Regions from separate parts of the Amycolatopsis jiangsuensis genome, predicted to be linked through region 1. Evidence: riboswitches for the same ligand, from Rfam matches in the RefSeq annotation. Region 1 holds a riboswitch; the other holds the start of a gene.

Region 1 (3,201 bases):
CACGTCGGTGAGCACCGGGCGGGCGGCGCCCTCGTACCGGACGCCGACATGCGAGAACTCGATCACCGGACCACCTCCGCGACGAGCGCCGGGCGCGGGGCCAGCCAGGCGGGCAGCACGCAGACCAGGATCGCCAGCGCAGGCAGCAGCGGCAGCTCGGGCCAGGCCGGCGGGGACGCCGAAGTGGCCAGCGTGGCGGGATCGGCCACCAGCACGAGCACGCAGCCCGCCACCCCGCACAGCGCGACCAGCGTCTCCGGCAGTCGCCACGGGTCGGGCCGATACGTCGTGCGGCGCACCCGCCGGCCGCCGAGCACGAACCCGGCGCCGGCCACGACCAGGCCCCCCACCAGCATCGGCACTCCGAGCCACGACGCCGAGCCGTCCAGCACGCCGTACACGCCCACCGCGACCCCGACGAGCCCGGCGAGCACGCAGACCGCGATCACCACGCGAACCCGCCGGCCGAGGTAGCCGCGGCGGCCGTAACCGCGCGAGTCCATGGCCGCCGCCAGCTGCAGCGACCGGTCCATGGCGTCGGCGAGTACCGGCACGAAGATCCCCTTCACGAAACGCAGGCCGCGGGTCCGGCCGGCTCGAAGCCGGCGCGCTCGCCGTACCCGATGGACGCTCTCCACCAGCTGCGGTGCCACCGACAGCGCGACCGTGACCGCCGTGCCCACCTCGTACAGCGCGCCCGGCACGGCCTTCAGCAGGCGCTTCGGGTTCGCCAGCGCGTTCGCGGCACCGACGCAGAGCACGATCGTGGCCAGCCGGAGACCGTCGTAGAAGCCACCGAGAAGTTCCTCGGCGGAGGTGGGACCGAGCAGTTCGATCCCGGCAGCCGCTGCGGGCAGCGGGATCGAGGGCAGCGTGAACAGCACGTGCCCGCCGTCCTCGCCGCCGATCAGGATCCGGAACAGGATCCGGGACACGAGGATGACCCCGGCGACGATCGCGTACATCCGGAACGCCAGCGCCCAGGGCGCATCACCGCGCCGGGCCACCACCACGAACCCGGCCACCGCGATCACCAGAGCGAGCAGGAGCGGGTTCGTGGTCCGGCTCGCGACGACCGCGAGCGCGAGCGCCCACACCCACCACGCGCCGGGATGCAGCGCTCGCGCCTCAGCCCGCACCACGCCGGCGCCGGATCGCGGTGCCCACCCCGGCCGCGACGATCAGCACGACCACCACGATGCCCACGACCAGCCCCCACGGGAAACCGCTGTCCGAAGTGGACGACTGCTCCGCGGCCGGCGCGGGGGCGTTCGCCTTGCGCACCGGCGCGGTCCGCGGCGGCGGGTAGTCGGTGTAGGACTTGCCGATCGCGAAAGACCAGCCCTCGAAGCTCCCGGCGGGCGGCTTCCAGCTCTGGACGCCGACCTGGCTCGACGCCCATTTACCACCGTTCGTGGCGGTCCAGAAGCTCCAGCTGGCACTCTCCGGCGGCAGGTCGGTGCACGCCTGGTCGGCGGGCTTGCCCTCGATCCGGCAGATCAGCGCCAGGCCGTACTTACCCGCACCGGCCAGCTCAAGCCCGGCGTTCTGCAGTGCGGTGACCCCGTTCTCCTGCGGTCCGGGCGCACAGCGGATGAGCGGGTCACCGCCCAGGCCCTGGAAGTCGACGACGACGGTGACCCCGTTGCCGTCCGGGCAGTATCCCGGGGTGCCCTTGCCGGGCACGGTGGCGGCGGCGGGACTGGCCCCGCCAAAGCCGGTGGTGACGAGGAGTGCGCACCCGGCGAGGAATCGCCCCCAGTGGCGCGCGTGTGTGAACCCCATGGCTGATGAACCTCGCATCGATCGGACCACGACGGGCGATCCGGCTCACGGCCCACGGCGGGCCGCTCACGGTTGCGGGTCAGCGCCGGATTTCCACCGGCTTCCCCCGTTCGTGGCGTAGAACCCGTTGACGTTAACCCACCGCAGGCACCCGCCGGAAGCGACGACGGCCACACCTACACTTCCGGACGTGGGATTCGGACAGCTGCGCGTGGGCCTCGTCGGCACCGGACCGTGGGCGAGCACGGTGCACGCTCCCGGGCTGGCCGAGCATCCGGGCACCGTGCTCAGCGCGGTGTGGAGCCGGCGACCGGAGGCGGCACAGTCGCTCGCGCAGGTCCACGACGCCGTGCCCACCACCGATCTCGACGAGCTGTTCGAGCAGGTCGACGCACTCGCGTTCGCGGTGCCGCCCGCGGTGCAGGCGGAGATCGCGCCGCGCGCCGCGGCGGCGGGCAAGCACCTGATCCTCGAGAAGCCGATCGCCGCCGACCTGGCCGGTGCGCAGCGGCTGGCGGCCGCGGTGACCGAGGCCGGCGTCGCCTCGCTCGTGATGCTCACGCTGCGTTTCTCCCAGCAGACCCGCGAGTGGCTCGACGGCGTCACTCAGGCGGGTGGCTGGCGCGGCGGTGGCGCGCGGTGGCTGTCCGGCGCGCTGCTCGGCGGCCGGTACGCGACGTCGGCGTGGCGGCAGGACCCGGCAGGCGGCGCGCTCGCGGACATCGGACCTCACGCCTTCGACCTGCTCGACGCCGCGCTCGGGCCGATCACCGGCGTCCTCGCGGCCCACCGCGGCGAGAACGACCTGTGGCAGGTGCTGCTCGCCCACGAAGGGGGCGCGACGAGCACCGCGACGCTCACCCTGCGACTGCCGGTGCAGCCCACCGTCGCCGAGGTCGCGGTGTACGGCGAGCAGGGCTACCGGACATTGAGCCGATCGGGTACCGCTGCCGAGGCGTACACCGCACTGCTGGATGACTTCGCCGCGATGGTCGCGAGCGGGACCACCACGCACCCGTGTGACGTGCACCGCGGGGTGCACCTGGCGCGCATCATCGATCAAGCTCGTGCGCTGGCCGGCTGAAAACCTCGCGTTTTCCCTTGTGAAACAAGGATTTCCCACTCCACTATGGACTGCCCCAGCACGTAACTCCGTTTCCCGCCACCGGAAAAGTTCACCTCATAGTGCGCGTGACTGGAAGTGCCGCGCGGATCCCTTGATGCGATGGTGATCTTGGGGATGGGGAGAAGAGCGGTTCGGTGAGGGGTTCGAGAAGGGAAGCGCATGGGAGCCCTGCTGCGCGCTTTCTGGGGGATCATTCCGGCCACAGCGATCGCGCTGCCGTACGCGGCGCTCTGCTGGCCACTGCTCGTCGTCCGGAGGCGGCGAAGAAGCGGCGTGAGTGTCGCCCACGC
Region 2 (3,201 bases), 3.2 Mb from region 1:
CGTTGCGTTCCGGCTCGCCGTGCACCAGCACGTCCAGGCCGAGGTCTTCCTGCAGCCGCACCACGCGTTCGATCTCCGCGCGCATGGCGGCCCGGTATTCGCCGTCGCCGAGTCGGCCCGCCCGGTGCGCGGCCCGGGCCCGGCGGACGTCACCGGTCTGCGGGAACGAGCCGATGGTGGTCGTCGGCAGGTCCGGCAGATCCAGCGCGGCCGCCTGCGCGACGGCACGGTCGGCGTACGGCGGCCGGACGGCGTCGGCTTCGGTCAGCCCGGCGAGACGGGCGCGTACGGCCGGATCGGTCAGCTCCGTGGCGCCCGCGCGGTCGGCCACCGCGTCGCGGGCCGGGGTGAGGTCCACGTCCTCGCCGGCGAGCGCCTGTCCGAGCAGCACCACCTCGTCGACCTTCTGGCGGGCGAACGCGAGCCAGCTCCGCAGCCGCGGATCGAGCCGGGTTTCCGCGGTCACGTCGTAGGGCAGGTGCAGCAGCGAGCACGACGTGCTCACGCTGACCCGGGCCGCGGTGCCCACCAGCCGCCGTGCCCGCGCGAGCGCGCGGTCCGGATCGGTACGCCACACGTTGCGCCCGTCGACCACCCCGGCGAGAACTTCCTTGTCCCGCAGGGCACCTTCCACGACGACTTCGTCCACAAAGGACTCATCGGTGACGAGGTCCACCGCCAGCGCCTCGATCGGGGAGCGGGCCAGTACACCCAGCGCCCGGCCCAGCCTGCCGAAGTACCCGGCCACCAGCAGTTTCGGCCGGTCCGTCTCCTTCGCCAGCACGTGGTAGGCGCGGGTCAGCGCGTTCAGCTCGGCGGTGCTCCGGTCGGCCGCGAACGCCGGCTCGTCCAGCTGGACCCACTCCACGCCCTCGGCCCGCAACCGGCGCAGCAGCTCGGCGTAGGCGGGCAGCAGCTCGTCGAGCAGGTCGAGCGGCCGGAAACCGGGGGTGTCCGGCTTCGCGAGCAACAGGAAGGTGACCGGCCCGACCAGCACCGGGCGCGGCGTGACGCCGAGTGCGCGAGCCTCGCGGACCTCGTCGACCGGTGCGGTGCCGGTCAGCGTGAACCGGCTGTCCGGACCCAGTTCCGGGACGAGGTAGTGGTAGTTGGTGTCGAACCACTTCGTCATCTCCAGCGCGGGCGCGTCCGGCACCCCGCGCGCGGCGGCGAAGTAGGTGTCCAGCGGCGAAAGGCCCAGCCTGGTGAACCGCGCGGGCAGCGCGCCGAACAGTGTCGCGGTGTCCAGCATCTGGTCGTAGTGCGAAAAGGTACTCGACGGGACCGAGCCGAGACCCGCGTCGCGCAGGGCGGTCCAGGTCCGCTCGCGCAGCACCCGCCCGGTCTCCAGCAGATCGGCTTCGGTGCCGGCGCCCGCCCAGTAGGCCTCAAGGGCCCGCTTCAGCTCGCGCTCCGGCCCGATCCTCGGGTAGCCCAGGACAGTGGTGCCGATGGTGTCCACAGCATGCATCCTCACGTGCTCGCCGGAAGAGCCCGGGCACGCGGAAACCGTGCTTCGGTCGCGCCTTGTCCCACGAGGCCCGGACTCACGCACGCCGTCGGCGCGCGTACCACGGGCAGGTCTTCGGACTCGTGGGCGTAGCGCTCATGCCTACCGGCCGTCGCTTCCCGGGCTCGCGCCCAGTGCTGTACCGCTTGCGCGGTGACGGCTTCCGTTCCCACATACCGCTGCGGGGCAGTCCCGGATTCACACCGGGTTCCCTGTTGCCTCACCGGAACGCGGCTGTGCTCACAGGCGAACTCGGCCACGCCCCGGCGAACCAGTGGCGTGGCCGAGCCTAGCGGGCGGGCTCAGTCCCAGTCGAGGGCGCCGCCCGACTGGTACTCGATGACCCGGGTCTCGAAGAAGTTCTTCTCCTTCTTCAGATCCATCGCCTCCGACATCCACGGGAACGGGTTCTCCGTCTCCCCGAAAATCGGCGCGAGGCCGATCTGCTGGGCACGCCGGTCGGTGATGAAGTGCATGTACTGCTCGCACAGCTGCGCGGACAGCCCGAGCATGCCCCGCGGCATGGTGTCGCGCGCGTACGCGACCTCCAGCTCACAGGCGTCCTCGAGCATCCCGCGCACCTCCGCCTGGAACTGTTCGCTCCACAGGTGCGGGTTCTCGATCTTGATCTGGTTGATGCAGTCGATGCCGAAGTTCAGGTGGATCGACTCGTCGCGCAGGATGTACTGGTACTGCTCGGCGATGCCGACCATCTTGTTGCGCCTGCCCAGCGACAGGATCTGCGCGAACCCGGTGTAGAACCACATGCCCTCGAAGATCACGTAGAACGCGACCAGGTCCCGCAGGAAGGCCTGGTCGGCCTCCGGCGTGCCGGTCTCGAAGTCCGGGTTCTCCAGGTTCTGCGTGTACTTCAGCGCCCACGCGTCCTTCTCCGAGATGGAGGGAACCTCGCGGTACATGTTGAACAGCTCGCCCTCGACCAGGCCGAGGCTTTCGCAGATGTACTGGAAGGTGTGCGTGTGCACGGCCTCCTCGAAGGCCTGGCGCAGCAGGTACTGGCGGCATTCGGGGTTGGTGATCTGCCGGTAGACCGCGAGCACGATGTTGTTGGCCACCAGTGATTCCGCGGTCGCGAAGAAGCCGAGGTTGCGCTTGAGCATCTGCCGCTCGTCCTCGGTGAGGCCGTCGGTCGACTTCCACAGCGCGATGTCGGCCTGCATCGCCACCTCGGTCGGCATCCAGTGGTTGTTGCAGCCGGCCAGGTACTTGTCCCACGCCCACCGGTACTTCATCGGCAGCAGCTGGTTGACGTCGGCGCGCGCGTTGATCATCCGCTTGTCGTCGACGTCGATCCGGGCCGCGCCGACCTCGATCTCACCGAGACCGGTCGCGTCCGTGGTCTCCACGTTGGTCATCGTCTCCGGGTTTCCTTTACTGGCAGGCTTCGCAGTCGGGGTCGTCGATCCGGCAGGCGGCGCCCTCGGTGGCGACGAAGTCGACGTCCTCCACCTTCGGCATCTCCTTCGGCTCCGGGGTCGCGGCGGGTGGGGTGGCCGGGACCGCGGCCGCGGGCGAGGGGGACGGGCTGGGCGAGGGGGCCGGGGCCGGGGAAGCGCTCGCCGCGGGGGCGGCGGCCGGCGTGGCCGAGACGGCGTTGAGCTTGCCGTCGGTGCCGCGCAGGGTGCTCTTCTCCACGTGCGTGGCCGACCGCGCGCGCAGGTAGTAGGTGG

What was found. Region 1 has a riboswitch for cobalamin ahead of BJY18_RS24915 (hypothetical protein). Riboswitches for the same ligand answer to the same signal wherever they lie in the genome.
Region 2: linked by a shared signal. The riboswitch ahead of metE (5-methyltetrahydropteroyltriglutamate--homocysteine S-methyltransferase) and the one ahead of BJY18_RS24915 (hypothetical protein) in region 1 are both predicted to bind cobalamin.

What each region holds. Positions count from the first base shown of each region.
Region 1 is NZ_JACHMG010000001.1:5,500,695-5,503,895, reverse strand. Features, by position in the region: gene BJY18_RS24925 (ABC transporter ATP-binding protein) at 1-66, opposite strand, end outside; gene BJY18_RS24920 (CbiQ family ECF transporter T component) at 63-1,142, opposite strand; gene BJY18_RS24915 (hypothetical protein) at 1,129-1,785, opposite strand; cobalamin riboswitch at 1,803-1,942, opposite strand; gene BJY18_RS24910 (Gfo/Idh/MocA family protein) at 1,976-2,869, shown strand; gene BJY18_RS24905 (VanZ family protein) at 3,071-3,201, shown strand, end outside.
Region 2 is NZ_JACHMG010000001.1:2,294,746-2,297,946, reverse strand. Features, by position in the region: gene metE (5-methyltetrahydropteroyltriglutamate--homocysteine S-methyltransferase) at 1-1,471, opposite strand, end outside; cobalamin riboswitch at 1,560-1,753, opposite strand; gene BJY18_RS09980 (ribonucleotide-diphosphate reductase subunit beta) at 1,813-2,886, opposite strand; gene BJY18_RS09975 (ribonucleoside-diphosphate reductase subunit alpha) at 2,903-3,201, opposite strand, start outside.